DNA from 2 places in the Ferrovibrio plantarum genome. Region 2 is predicted to be linked to the other one. Evidence: riboswitches for the same ligand, from Rfam matches in the RefSeq annotation. Region 2 holds a riboswitch; the other holds the start of a gene.
What was found. A riboswitch is a leader RNA that binds a small molecule or an ion and turns the genes downstream of it on or off. The one in region 2 is predicted to bind thiamine pyrophosphate.
Positions count from the first base shown of each region.

Region 1: another riboswitch for thiamine pyrophosphate. It lies ahead of thiC (phosphomethylpyrimidine synthase ThiC); the one in region 2 lies ahead of V6B08_RS19405 (ABC transporter ATP-binding protein).

Region 1 covers NZ_JBBKBA010000002.1:693,323-700,522, reverse strand. Annotated here, with positions in the region: gene V6B08_RS16565 (TIM44-like domain-containing protein) at 1-230, opposite strand, end outside; gene thiC (phosphomethylpyrimidine synthase ThiC) at 373-2,205, opposite strand; TPP riboswitch at 2,279-2,419, opposite strand; gene V6B08_RS16555 (autotransporter outer membrane beta-barrel domain-containing protein) at 2,826-3,929, shown strand; gene V6B08_RS16550 (alpha/beta fold hydrolase) at 4,137-4,958, shown strand; gene V6B08_RS16545 (O-antigen ligase family protein) at 5,132-7,200, shown strand, end outside.
Region 2 covers NZ_JBBKBA010000003.1:232,470-239,669, reverse strand. Annotated here, with positions in the region: gene V6B08_RS19415 (ABC transporter substrate-binding protein) at 47-988, opposite strand; gene V6B08_RS19410 (ABC transporter permease) at 991-1,764, opposite strand; gene V6B08_RS19405 (ABC transporter ATP-binding protein) at 1,761-2,480, opposite strand; TPP riboswitch at 2,472-2,580, opposite strand; gene V6B08_RS19400 (acetoin utilization protein AcuC) at 2,642-3,769, shown strand; gene V6B08_RS19395 (DUF192 domain-containing protein) at 3,777-4,259, shown strand; tRNA gene V6B08_RS19390 (tRNA-Pro) at 4,326-4,402, shown strand; gene V6B08_RS19385 (ETC complex I subunit) at 4,445-4,738, shown strand; tRNA gene V6B08_RS19380 (tRNA-Arg) at 4,772-4,848, shown strand; gene V6B08_RS19375 (SRPBCC family protein) at 4,872-5,303, shown strand; gene V6B08_RS19370 (solute carrier family 23 protein) at 5,327-6,601, opposite strand; gene V6B08_RS19365 (pentapeptide repeat-containing protein) at 6,974-7,200, shown strand, end outside.

The DNA.
Region 1 (7,200 bases), on a different contig from region 2:
TGATTGGCAGCCGGCTGGTTGGCAGGCGGTGGGGTCACGCTGCGCTCCACCGGACGCGCGGTGGGCGCCGTCGGCGTCGAGGGTGCGGCATCATAGGTGCGGCTGCCACGGCTGCCAATGCTGGCGCCACCGCCGCCGGAGCGGCCGGCCTTGGCTTCCACCAGGGCGGGCAGGATGGCAAGGCTGAAAGCCAGGCCAAAAATACCGAGAAACTTGGTGATGCGACGCATCGGCGGATTCCCCTTCCATCTCCCATACCCCAGCGCCGTCCATGCGGCTGCTGGTTATGGGATATTTATGTAAGGCCGGACGGTGACTTATGCAAGATGTCACCGCCCGGAAATCCTCCAGCCAATTCACCCAGAAGTTCGGTTATTCGGCTGCCGGCTTGGCGGTGTAGATTTCGCCGCCGCCCTGCCGGAAACTTTCGGCCATGGCCGCCATGCCGGCGTCCTTGGCTTTAACAGCCTCGGCGCGCACTTCCTGGCTGATCTGCATGGAGCAGAATTTCGGCCCGCACATGGAGCAGAAATGCGCCGTCTTGTGCGCTTCCTTGGGCAGGGTCTTGTCATGGAAGTCGCGCGCCGTCTCCGGGTCGAGGCTGAGGTTGAACTGGTCCTCCCAGCGGAACTCGAAGCGGGCGCGGCTCAAGGCGTCGTCGCGCCGCCTGGCGCCGGGATGGCCCTTGGCGAGATCGGCGGCATGGGCGGCGAGCTTGTAGGTGATCACGCCGGTCTTCACGTCGTGGCGGTCGGGCAGGCCGAGATGCTCCTTCGGCGTCACGTAGCAGAGCATGGCGCAGCCGAACCAGCCGATCATCGCGGCGCCGATGCCGCTGGTGATGTGGTCATAGCCCGGCGCGATATCGGTGGTGAGCGGCCCGAGCGTATAGAACGGCGCCTCGCCGCAGCTTTCCAACTGCCGGTCCATGTTTTCCTTGATCTTGTGCATCGGCACATGACCGGGGCCTTCCACCATTACCTGGCAGTCGCGCGCCCAGGCGATGCGGGTCAATTCGCCCAGCGTCTCCAGCTCCGCGAATTGCGCAGCGTCGTTGGCATCGGCGATGCTGCCGGGCCGCAGGCCGTCGCCGAGCGAGAAGCTGATATCGTAGGCCCGCATGATGTCGCAGATATCCTCGAAATGGGTGTAGAGGAAATTCTCGGCGTGATGTGCCAGGCACCACTTTGCCAGGATCGAGCCGCCACGGCTGACGATACCGGTGACGCGCTGCGCAGTGAGCGGGATATGCGCCAACCGCACGCCGGCATGGATGGTGAAATAATCCACGCCCTGTTCCGCCTGCTCGATCAGCGTGTCGCGGAACACGTCCCAGTTCAGGTCCTCGGCGCGGCCATTCACCTTTTCCAGCGCTTGGTAGATCGGCACCGTGCCGATCGGCACCGGTGCATTGCGCAGGATCCAGTCGCGGATATTGTGAATGTTGCGCCCGGTCGAGAGGTCCATCACCGTGTCGGCGCCCCAGCGGATAGCCCACACCATCTTGTCCACTTCCTCGGCCATCGAGGATGTCACCGCCGAATTGCCGATATTGGCATTCACTTTGACGCGGAAATTGCGGCCGATGATCATCGGCTCCAGTTCGGGATGGTTGATGTTGCACGGAATGATGGCGCGGCCGCGCGCGATTTCGTCGCGCACGAATGCCGGCGTCACGAAATCGGGGATGGCCGCGCCCCAATCCTTACCGTCACGCTGCATGTCCGCAGCCTGCCGCCGCGCCTCGTTCTCACGGATCGCCACATATTCCATCTCGGTGGTGATGATGCCGCGCCGGGCATAGGCAAGCTGCGTCACGGCCGCCGCACCACTAGCGCGCAGCGGGGCATGCTGTTGCGGGAACGGCGGCACGCTCGCCTGGGCATTGCCCGGGCCGCCATTATCCTCGAGCCGCAGCGCCCGTCCGCCATACTGGGCCACATCGCCACGCGCCTCGATCAACGCCTGGCGCCAGCGCGGCAGGCCGGCGGCGATATTGATCACCTGGGCCGGATCGCTGTAGGGGCCGGAGGTGTCGTAGACGCAGAGCGGCGCTTCATTGGCGCTGGGATGGGTGGCGATGGCGCGGTGCGGTACGCGGATGGTCGGAAACAGGTGGCCGGCGCTGTAATGCTTTTCGGAAGCCGGCAGCGCTCCGGTGGTGACGTTTGGGGCCTGATGCGGGCCGTTCTGGATGGTGGACATGGCGGATCTCCTGGTGCGGTGAGGCTGGGAGACCCGGGAATGGGGTGGAAAGAGTATGGGGGCAGGAGGATAATCCCCCTGGCAGGTCCGTTCCCTCCGCCGGCATGACCCGGATCAGGTTCTAAGGGTCACGGCGCTGCCGGGATTGCTCTTTGCGAGTATTCCAGGCCGGTCCGAATCTCAGCCCCCTGGCGGGGCACCCCTCGGTGCCGGCAAAAGTAGAATACGGAAGCCGCCGGGTCAAATCCGGGCAGATACCTCGGCGACGCGAAAAAAGCCACTAAAAGTTGTGTTTATGAGCGCGTATGGTCAACTTCCTGTGTCAAATACATATACTGCAAGATGTGGAGTCTCGGTGGTGAAAGCCTTAAGCGGCGCGAAAAAGCACGGGTAAAGCTCCCCTCGGCCCAGGGAAAAGTCTGGCTAACGCTGTGTTGGGGCGTGCGAAATTGTAAAAAAACCAACCAGACTGTGCTGTTTTTGCAACAGCGAGCAAAGTAAACGGCAGAGGCGCATTGTCAGGTTGACCAGCGTCGCCGGACTCACATAGTCTCCAACCTGAAGCGGTTTCGGTCTGCAAACGGACTGGCGCCTGAGGTTTTTTTATTGGGAGCGCAATAATGATTCGGAAAATCGCAGCGGCAAGATTTGCCTTCGGCGTCCTTACGTTTGGCCTGGTGGCCGGTGGCCTCTTCGCCGCCGCGCCGGCTTTCGCCGCTTCTGACGTCTCCAATTCGGGTGCCGTTGCCAACCAGGCAGTTACCGCGGTGGCCGCGCCGATCGCCTCGGCCCAGACCGCTAGCCTGATCAGCGGTGCCATCGGTGGCGCCATCAGCGGCGGCATCGGCGGCGGCTTTACTGGCGGCGGCACCGGCGGTGGCTTCAGCCCCAGCGGCGGCGCTACCCCTGGTCCCATCTCGATGAACGGTCGCGACTCCGGTCGCGCCGCCGGTTCGGCCGACAAGAAGTTCGGCACCTGGATGCAGGGCAGCTATGCTTCGGTGGAGAACAGCCAGGCCGGCCTGCAGATGGATGGCAACGTTTACAACGTGGTCGGCGGCCTTGATTACAAGCTTAGCGACCGCGCCCTGATCGGCGTTTCGCTGGGCTACGAGAACCTCGACCTCACCACCACGTTCAACAATGGCTCCACCAAGAGCGACGGTCTTTCGATCATCCCGTATTTCGGCTTCCAGCTGAACAACACCTGGAGCATCAGCGCTTCGGGCGGCTACGGCATGCTCAACTACGACGTGGTCCGCAACACCAACGTGCGCGGCTCGTATGATGCCGAGCGCTGGTTTGTTTCCGGCAACCTGAACGGCGCCTATGGCTTCGGTCGCTGGCGCCTGATGCCGACGGTTGGCGTGATGTATCTTGAAGAAAAGAGCGACGCCTACACTGAATCGACCGGCGGCCTGGTCGGCTCCAGCACCACCAAGCTGGGTCGCGTGACCTTCGGCGGCAATGTCGGCTATGCCTTCGAGAAGGTGATGCCGTATGTGAAGCTGGTTGGCGAGTATGATTTCGAGAAGAACGCCCCGGTGGCCCTGGGCAACGGCACCTTCTCGAATGACGACGAGCTCGGCGCGCAGATCGGCCTTGGCATCAACTTCTTCGGCTTGGGTAGTTTCTCCGGCAATGTGGAAGGCGCCTATCTCTCGGCTGGCCGCCAGGACCTTGACGTGTGGAGCGTCTCGGCCCGTCTCCGCGCCACCTTCTAAGCCAGACCTTCCGGCTTAAACGGCCGGCTTAAACAAAAGGGCCAGACCGCAAGGTCTGGCCCTTTTTGCTGTTCAGGCACCATTCTTTGCCATGCCGCTTTTCAAACGTGGCGACGGCAGGCAGTCTGGCTGGCATGATGATGCCGTCACGGGATGGGGATGCCTGCTGATATGACTCTGTTGCGCGGTATTGGCTGCCTGTTATTTATGCTCCTGCTGGCCGGCTGCGAAGGCGGCGGACTGCTGCTGAGCGATGAAGCCCGCGCCGATGCCGCCGCGCGCCTGGCAAATCCGCCGCTGCAGCGGGTGCGCTTCGCCACGCGCAGCTTCGATATCGCGGCATATTATCGCCAAGGCGATCCGAGCGATCCGCGTCTTGGCATTTTCATCGAGGGCGATGGCGAAGCCTATATCAGCCGCTATCAGCGCTCTGGCGATCCGACACCAGGCAAGCCGGTGGCGCTGGATCTGGCGGCACGCCATCCTTTGCCCAACCTGCTGTATTTGGCGCGGCCCTGCCAGTTCATCGGCGGCGATAAGGCGCGCAACTGCGTTTCGGAATACTGGACCACACACCGCTTCGCGCCGGAAACCGTGGCGGCACTGAATGAGGCCATCGACCAGTATGTCGCCCGCTTTGGTGCGCGGCGGTTGCAGCTTTATGGCTATTCCGGTGGGGCGTTGATGGCGCTGCTGCTGGCTGGCAGCCGCAATGACATCGAAAGCATCGTCACCGTTTCAGGCCTGCTCGACCATCAGGCTTGGACCAGTCATTTCGGCGACACGCCGCTCTTCGGCTCGCGCAACAGCACCGAGACTGCTGCGGCCTGGACGCGTTTGCCGCAGCGCCATTTTGTCGGCAGCCGCGACAAGCAGGTGCCGCCGGAGCTGACCTTTGCCGCCCTGCGCCGGTATGGCCTGCAGCCTGAAGCCCTGGTGACACGGATCGACGACGCCGATCACGATTGCTGCTGGGCGAAGCTGTGGCCGCAATTGTCGCGACTGTCGCCAGTGGCGCCACAGCGGTAAGGAGGCGGGCTGAAAGTAAAGCCCGGTTCGACAAAGCCGCCATTTTCGTTTAATCAGCCCCAATAACATCATTGGAGCGTGCTGCGTGGCCAAGCCGTCCCTGTCCCAGTCGAGCGAGTCAGGCGCACTGGCGTCTAGCGGAGTCATGGACCGAGAGCCATGAGGGGTTAGACATGAGCAGGAAGGCCAAACGCCCACAACAGCAGCCAGCATCCTCTGCCAGCGCTGTGGCCCGCCCTGCAGGCGAGGAGACCGGCAGCGCCGCTGTGGCGGCTGTTGAACGTATCGCGCCCTATCTTGCGGTGCCAGTGCTGTGGCTGGCGCTGGCCGGCCCGCTTTTTTCTCTGCCGCTATTCAAGCGCGGGCTTTGGCAATTGGCCGAGCCGATTGTGATTGCGCATTTCATTGCGGCCGCGCTTGGCGCAATGGTCTTGGCGGTCTGGCTGGGGGCGGGTGGCCGGCCATCACGACCTGCGCTCTTGCTGGCCCTGCCAGCCTTCCTGCTTGCCGCCTGGCTGCTGCTAAGCGGCCCGGGCGGTTTCACGGGCGCCGAATGGCGGCTGCGTCTGCTTGGCGTGCCGCAATCCGGCTTCGGGCCGCTATGGTATACCGGGCTTGGCCTCTGGCTGCTGTTGGGCGATCTGGTGCTGCGCCAGCCGCGCGCCTTGCGGCTGGTCTTATGGGGCGGCATGGCCGCATCCGCAGGCATCCTGGTGGTGCTTGGCCTTGATCGCCTCAACGGTACCGAGACGGTATTCCAGGTGCTGGCCTACTATGCCTGGCCCGGGCTCGCGCTGCCGGTCATGGCCTGGGCAATGCCCGCGCAGGGCCGGTTGGAAATTGCCGAGCGGATCATTGCTGGCTTGCTCGCCGTGGGCCTGCTGGTCCTGTCAAAGGCATTGACCATGATGGGCGCGGCTTTGGTCGGCCTTGCCATTGCCCTGTTATGGTGGCGCCTGCCGAAGCAGGGCTGGCTCAGTTTGATCCGCCGCCCGGCAATGGTCGGGCTGATCCTGGTATTCGCCGCTTTGTTGCCTCTTATCCTCGTCAGCATTCCAGCGTTGACCGCCAGTATCGCCTCACTGGAGGATCGCCGCATGGTGTGGTTGGTCATCAGGGCAGCGGCTGAGCAACAGCCCATCGCCTGGCTGTTTGGCAATGGCGCCGGCAGCATATCGAACACCATGATGTCTCATGTCACGTTTTCCGGTTTCCCTATATGGCGGGTGAACGATTGGCACGTGCTGACCTCAAAATACCTGCATGCGCATAACTGGCTGATGCAGGCTTTGCATGATGGTGGCTTGCCGGCGGTGTTGTTGACCGCTTGGTTGCTGCTGCAGCCGGCATGGCTCGCGCAAGATCAACATCTGCCGCTGCGGCGGGGTCTCACGCTTGGTCTGGTGGTGGCCTATATTCTCTCGCTGGGCTTGTGGTTTGAGCTGATCTTCGCCGTACCCTACATGGCTCTGGCCTGGATTGCCGTTATCGGGCGGCAAGGCATCCCGCTTGTGGCTGGCGGCAATGCTGCCCTGGTGCGCGCCGCGCCGATGCGTGCGGTTCTGATCAGGCGCACGGCCGCAGCGAGCAGTCTGATATTGATTTCCGTCACCTATATCTGGGGCGCCATTTTGTTGGATCGCTATGCCCGCGATATCGATCAGCAGCGAGCTTGGTTTTCAGCCGAGACTGAATCGCAGCGCCAGCCGCTCGCGCCACCACCACCTTTGCCGGCGGATCCGCGCCGCGCCGATATCCAAATCGCGGATATGGTGGACTATGAAATCCGGTTCCTGGTCGGTCGCCACGAGCCGGGCAAACCAACACCCAATTTCGAGCGAGAGGCGGCGCGTATCGATTGGCTGAGGCAGATCATCGTGTTGCGCCTGCCTGAAACCACGTCGCCGTTGATACCGCTGTATGGCAGTGCATTGTTTGACGAAATCATGCTGCGGCCAACCCTCGCGGCTTACCAGCCATTGCTGCTGCCCCATATCGCATTGTGGCGCCAGATTATTGAGCGCGGCCTGGAGCTGGCCCCTTGGCGCAGCAACATTGCCCTCGGCTATCTGAACTGGACCTTCCAGACAGGTCAGCTTGATAAGGTCAGGGAGCTGGCCCTCCGCTTGCGCAAGGCCCGGCCGGAGGACCCGATTGGCCTCTTTTTCGAAGGAGGGGTATTGCTGCAGCAGCCAGAACCGGAGGCTAAGCGCCAAGGCGCTGCTCTGGCACGGCGCGCCAT
Region 2 (7,200 bases):
GAGTAAGTGCCATTGCCCTATCTGAAAAATACTTTAAACGCAGCAATCAGGGCAGTTCCACCGCGTAGGATGCAACCGGCAAAGCCTGCTTGATCATGCCCTGTTTCACCAGGTAGTCGGCGAAGCGGGCGTAGCGGCGCGTATCCAGTGCGCGCGGGCTTTGGGCGAAACGCGGGATCGTGTCGCGCCAGGCACGGCGGTTGAGTTCGTCATTCAGGGTTTTGTTGTTCTTGATGAAATGCTGCCAGCTCTTTTCCGGGTTGTTGTGGATATAGGCGGTGGCTTCCTCCAGCGCGTCGAGCAGGCGCGACAGGCGCGCGTCCTTCAACTTGTCGGCATGGGCCACCAGGATCAGTTCGTCATAGAGCGGCACGCCGTGATCTTCGGGATAGAAGGCGCGGCCGGGCTTGCCGGCAATGTCCATCTGGTTGAGTTCGAAATTGCGGAAGGCGCCGATCACGCCATCGACCTGGCCGGCGAAGATCGCCGGCGAGAGCGAGAAATTCACATTCACCAGCGTCACGTCGCTGAGCTTGACGCCATAGCCCTCCAGCATGGTCTTGAGCAGCGCATCCTCGAAGCCGCCGACGGAATAGCCGATCTTCTTGCCCTTGAGATCGGCGAGCGATTTCACCGGGCCGCTGCCGAGTACAACAAGGCTGTTCAGCGGTGTTGCCACCACGGTTCCGATGCGGCGCAGCGGCAGGCCCTGGCCGACCTGCACATGCAGTTGCGGCTGATACGAGATCGCGGCATCAGCCTTGCCGGCAGCAACCAGCTTGGGCGGATCGTTGGGATCGGCCGGCGCAATCAGATCGACCTGCAATTCATGGCGGTCGAAGAAGCCGGCTTCCTTGGCGACCACGAAGGGCGCGTGGTCGGGATTGACGAACCAGTCCAGCAGCAGGGTGAATTTGTCATGGGCGTGTGCCGGCGCCGTGGCGAGAAGGCCGAGGCCGAACAGAGTGGTAATCAGAGTTTTGCGCATGATCAGGATTCCTCGGTGCTGCGAAGGGAAAGATGGCTGTCGGCCTGCCAGGGCAGCAGGCGGCGGCTGAGATAATCGACGATGGCGTAGAGCAATACGGCGCAGAGCGCGAGCGCGAACAAGGCGGCGAACATCACGTCGATCTGCACCCGCGCATTGGCCTGCAGCATGACATAGCCCAAGCCAGCGGAGGCGCCGACCCATTCGCCGATCACGGCGCCGATCGGTGCCACGGCGGCCGCAACCTTGAGGCCGCTGAACAGGCTGGGCAACGCCGCCATCAGGCGGATCTCGCTCAACACGCGCAGGCGGTGCTGGCGCGCATCGGCGGTCATCACCCGGGCCAGGTCGAGCAGGCCGGGATCGGTGCGGCGCAAGCCATCGTAGAGCGTCACGGCGACGGGGAAGAAGATGATCAGCAGGGCCATGGCGACCTTCGAAGCCAGGCCATAGCCGAACCACAGCACCAGCAAAGGCGCCAGCGCGAAGACCGGCACGGCCTGACTGGCTACCAGCAGCGGCAGCAGCCAGCGCCGCGCGCGGGTTGAAAGCAGCAAGGCCAATGCCGCCGAGGCACCAAGCAGCGCGCCGAGCAGCAGCCCGATCAGCATTTCCGCCACCGTGACGGCGGCATTGCGCGCCAGCATCTCGATATGCAGCACGAAGGCCTGCGCCACGGCGCTGGGCGGCGGCAGCAGGTAGCTCGGAATGGCGAAACCGCGCACGACGGCTTCCCATACAGCCAGCAGCCCGGCGAGCGTAAGCAGCGGCCTCATGCGGCCTCCGCCAGCAAAGTGGCCTGGATGGCGCGGAGCGCTGCTACATGCTCGGGCGCCAGCACGTCGCGCGGGCGGGCGCCGCTCGGCTCGGCGGCCAGCGTCAAGGTCGCCGGCGTGCCGGCCATGATGTAGACATGGTCGGCAAGGCTAAGCGCTTCGGCCGGATCATGGGTGACGAAGATGACGCAGCGCTCGGCCAGCAATTCGGCGCTGAGCTGATGCAGCTTGCGCTTGTTGACGAGGTCGAGCGCGGCGAAGGGTTCGTCCATCAGCACCAGCGGGCGGTCTTCCATCAGCGTGCGGGCCAAAGCCGCGCGCTGGCGCATGCCGCCGGAAAGCGTGGCGGGCAGGGAGTTTTCCCGGCCACTCAAGCCGACCTGACCGAGCAGCGCACAGGCGCGTTCAGTATCGGGTGTCTCGCCGCGCAGGCGGGCGCCGAGGCAGAGATTGTCCACCAGTGGCAGCCAGGGCAGCAGCAGGTCGGTCTGCGCCATCCAGGCGATGCAGCCGCGCAGGTCCGGCGTTACGCGCGCCTGAGGCAACAGGCCGGCCAGGGCGCGCAGCATGGTGCTCTTGCCAATGCCGCTCTGGCCCAGCACGGCGATCCAGCGCCCCGGTGCCAGATCAAGCGCAAAAGGCGCCAGCACCGCCTGGGAGCCAAAGGCCAGGGCGGAATCGGAATGGACGGAAGTGGGTAAGGTATCGTGCCGCACGCCGCTGAATCCCTTGCGCCGGCATTACCCGGATCAGGTTCGAGGGGTCGTCCGCTTGCGCGAACCTCTCAGCCGACCATCGGCTCCCCCTCAGGGCTTGGGCCTAAGTATAGCCGACGCGCCCCTCTAGGCAACCGATGCCGGCTCGCTACATTAAGGGGGTGAGCCAGCCCCTGTTCATCGGCAACGAGATCTACCGCCATTCCAGCCTGGGTGGAAAACACCCGCTGTCGATCCCGCGCGTCTCGACGGTGATGGATCTGTGCCGCACGCTCGGCTGGGTGGAGGCGGCGAATTATGCCGAAAGCCGCCCGGCGACGCCGGAGGAACTGACGCGCTACCACGCGCCGGATTACGTCGCCGCCGTGCAGCGCGCCGAGCGGGTGCTGGCGATCCCGGAGGATGAGTCGGTCCGTTATAATCTCGGGCGCGGCGGCAATCCGATCTACGGCACCATGTTCCGCCGTCCGGCCACCGGCGTCGGCGCCAGCCTGATGGCGGCACGGCGCCTGTTGCAGCAACCCGGCATCATCTACAGCCCTGGCGGCGGCACCCATCATGGCCGCCGCGCGCAGGCTTCCGGCTTCTGCTATTTCAACGATGCCGTGGTGGCGATCCTGGCCTTGCTCGATGGTGGCCTTGAACGGGTGGCCTATGTCGATCTCGACGTGCATCACGGCGATGGCGTGGAAGAAGCCTTCCGCGACGATCCGCGCGTGCTGTTCATCTCGGTGCACGAGGCCGGGCGCTGGCCGCGTTCCGGCGCCGCCGAGGACCATGGCCTTGGCAACCTGTTCAATTTCCCGGTGCCGCCAGGCATGAACGACACCGAGATGGCGCATCTGGTGGCCGAGGCGATTGTGCCGCTGGTCGCCGGGTTCCGGCCCGATGCCCTGCTGATCCAGTGCGGCGCCGATGCCCTGGCCGAGGATCCCCTGGGCAAGCAGCAGCTTTCCAACCGGGCTTTGTGGCAGGCAGTGGCGGCGCTCAAGGGCCTGGCGCCCCGGCTGTTGGTCACGGGGGGCGGCGGCTATAATCCCTGGTCGGTGGCGCGTTGCTGGAGCGGCATCTGGGCCGGCTTGAGCGGCCAGGAAATACCTGACCGGCTGCCGGCGGCGGCGGAAAGCCTGCTGCGCAGTTTGAGTTGGAACCATTCGACCGGACGTAATCCGCCGGATAGCTGGTTCACCACGCTGGCGGATGCACCACGCCCGGGCGGGCTACGGGACGAGGTGAGGGCGCTCGCCGCCCAGGCTAAAAGTGTCGGGGCTAAAAGCATCGGTATATGAGGGGATTATGCTGCGTCGTTGTTTTCTTGCTTTAACTCTTGTGTTGGCCCTGCTGAGTGGCCAGGCAGGCCAGGGTGACGCCTGGGCGCAGCCGCAAACCGGCCTGCCGGTCTCTGATTTGGTGATCAACACGGCGGCCGGGCCGAAGAAATTCCGTGTTGAGCTGGCGAACACCGATGCCAGCCGCAGCCGGGGCATGATGTTCCGCACCCAGATGGCGCCCGATGCTGGCATGCTGTTCGACTTCTTCACCGAGCAGCCGGCCTCCTTCTGGATGCGCAACACCCTGATTCCGCTCGACATGATCTTCATCAAGGCCGATGGCACGATCCTCAATATCCACCAGCGCGCCATCCCCCATGACGAGACCAGCATCAACTCCGCCGGCCCGGTGCGGGCGGTGCTGGAAGTGAATGGCGGCACCGCCTCGCGCCTCGGCATCAAGCCGGGCGACAAGGTCGACCATGCCATTTTCGGCCGGAAGCCCTGAGCTTAAAGCCCTGGCCGGAAAGGCTAGTCCGAGGCCCGGGCGGCATGCTAATAACCGGCGCGATTGCGGGGTGTAGCTCAGCCTGGTAGAGCGCCTGCTTTGGGAGCAGGAAGCCGGAGGTTCAAATCCTCTCGCCCCGACCAGCCATACCGGGCATATTTGCCTGAATCGACAAGAGGTTCGCCATGCTTGCGCGCATCTATCAGCCGGCCAAGACGGCCATGCAGTCCGGTCGTGCCAAGACCAAGCAGTGGGTGCTGGAATATGATGCTGCCGGCAACCGCTTCGTCGAGCCGCTGATGGGCTGGACCGGCTCCACCACCACGCTCGGCCAGTTGGTGCTGAAATTCGACAGCAAGGAATTGGCGATTGCCTATGCCGAGAAGCGCGGCATCGCCTTTGAAGTGGAAGAGCCGCACGAAAGAATCCTGGCGCGCCGCGCCTATGCCGATAACTACGCCTACAACCGCGTGCGCTGATTTTTAAGGGCGCGCGGGCTAGACTGATTCCGGGTGCCCTTAGCTCAGTTGGATAGAGCAGCCGCCTTCTAAGCGGCAGGTCGGTGGTTCGAATCCACCAGGGCACGCCAACCTCGAGCTTCCCCCTGCCGCCATGAACGCCATTCCCCCGAGCCTGACCCTGGTGCGCGAGGTGAAAGCCCCGCCGCCGCTGGTCTATGCCGCCTGGACACGGCCGGAAATGCTGGTGCAATGGTGGGGGCCGCATCACACAAGCTGCGTCGAGGCCGAGGCCGACCTGCGCGTTGGCGGACGCTTCCGCACCGTGATCGAGGAACCGGGCGTCGGGCGGCACGAGGTTTCAGGCCGCTACAGCGAGATCGTACCGGAAAAGAAGCTGGTGTTTTCCTGGGCCTGGGCCAGCACACCGGACCGCATCTCGCGGGTTTCGGTCAGTTTCCGCGCCACTGAGGTCGGCACGGAAATCACACTCAAGCATGACCAGTTCGCTGATGCCGAGGCGGCCACACGCCACACCCGCGGCTGGACGGAATCGCTCGAGCGCCTGGTGGCGATCTACGCCTGAAGCGCCCGAGCGGGACCGTTAGCTCAGCCTTCCGTTTTCTCCAGGCCGGCCAGCAGGTGGTAGAGGATGATGCAGCCGAAGGTGGCTGTACCAATGCCGCCGAGCGAGAAGCCGCCGATTTTCAGCGCCAGGTCGCCGGCACCCGCCACCAGCGCGACGCCGACGGTGATCAGGTTGCGGCTGGACGAGAAGTCCACCTTGTTCTCCACCCAGATGCGCCCAGCCGTGGCGGCTATCAGGCCGAACACCACCAAAGCCAGGCCACCCAGCACCGGGCCGGGAATGGTGCCGATCACGGCGCCGAATTTGGGCGAGAAGCCGAGCAGCAGCGCGAAGCCCGCCGCTACCACGAACAAGGCGGTAGAGAAATTCTTGGTCACCGCCATCACGCCCATGTTTTCCGCATAGGTGGTCATGCCGGTGCCGCCGCCCGCGCCGGAAAGCATCGTGGCGATGCCGTCGCCGAGGAAGGCGCGACCGAGCAGGGGATCGAGGTTGCGGCCGGTCATCACGCCGATGGCCTTCACATGGCCGAGATTTTCCGCCACCAGGATCACCGCCACCGGTGCGATCAGGGCGATGGCGCTGCCCTGGAACACGGGTGCTGTGAAATTCGGCAGGCCGAGCCAGGCGGCGTTGGCGATGGCCGAGAAATCCACCGGCTTGGCCATGCCGAGGCCATTGGCGCAGAGCACATAGAACAGGTAGGCGATCAGGCCGCCGAGCAGGATCGGCAGGCGGCGCAGGCTGGCCGGTGCTGCCACGGCGACAAGGCCGACCGCGACCACGGTGAGCAGGCCGATCCACATGTCGAATTGCGAGGCCGAGACGCCTTTCACGGCAATCGGCGCCAGGTTGAGGCCGATGATGGCGACGATGGCGCCAGTGACCACCGGCGGCATCAGCTTCTCGATCCAGGCATGGCCCACCGCCATGACGATGGCGCCGATGATGGCATAGAGCGCGCCGCAGGCGATGATGCCGCCAAGCGCCACGGCGATATTGGCGTTGGGGCCGCTGCCCGCATAGCCGGTGGCGGCGATCACCACGGCGATGAAGGAGAAACTGGAGCCGAGATAGCTCGGCAGCTTGCCGCCGGTAACGACGAAGAAGATCAGCGTCGAGACGCCGGAAAACAGGATCGAGACATTGGGATCGAAGCCCATGATGATCGGTGCCAGCGCCGTGGCGCCGAACATCGCCACCACATGCTGCAGGCCGGCCACCACTGTCTGCCCCCAGGGCAGGCGCTCATCCGGCGCAATAACGCCGCCATTCTTTTCCGTCCAGTTGGTCATGACCATGGCATCCCCCATCGGTGCGAAGCCGCCGGCCGCCCCGACTCGGAACGGCGATTCGCGGCAATTGCACCGATTAGCCCATGCCCCGGGCCGCCATGCAACCGGGCTGTAACATCCGGCTGCGCGTCAGGGGATATATTGGCGGGGATCAGCAGCGGTGGTATTTGCCGTTTCTTAAGCTTGTTGCGAAAGGATTGGGACATTCGGCGTCCGGGCGGTTTTCCGGCCCCAGATCGGGGTGTCTTGGTTAACAGCGAAGATTGCGCGGGCGCGGAAATGCACTAAAATCGCGTAAAGGATGCAGCGTTGCGGAGGTCCCGGAGAAGCCGGGGCTGGGCGCTGGCGGCCCTGGGGGTAGAAGAACTCGAAATGAATCCGATGGAAGTGGAAAGGATGCTGGCCCGCCACCGAGAGTGGCTTGGCAAGCGTCCGCGCGGCGTTCGGCTCAATCTCTCGCTCGCCGACCTGCAAGGCTATGACTTTTCCGGTGCCGACCTGCGCGCCGCCAAGCTCTCCGGCTCCAATCTCTCGCGTGCCATCCTCAGCGACGTGAACCTGTCCGAAGCCGATCTGTTTGCCGCCAATCTCGAGCGCGC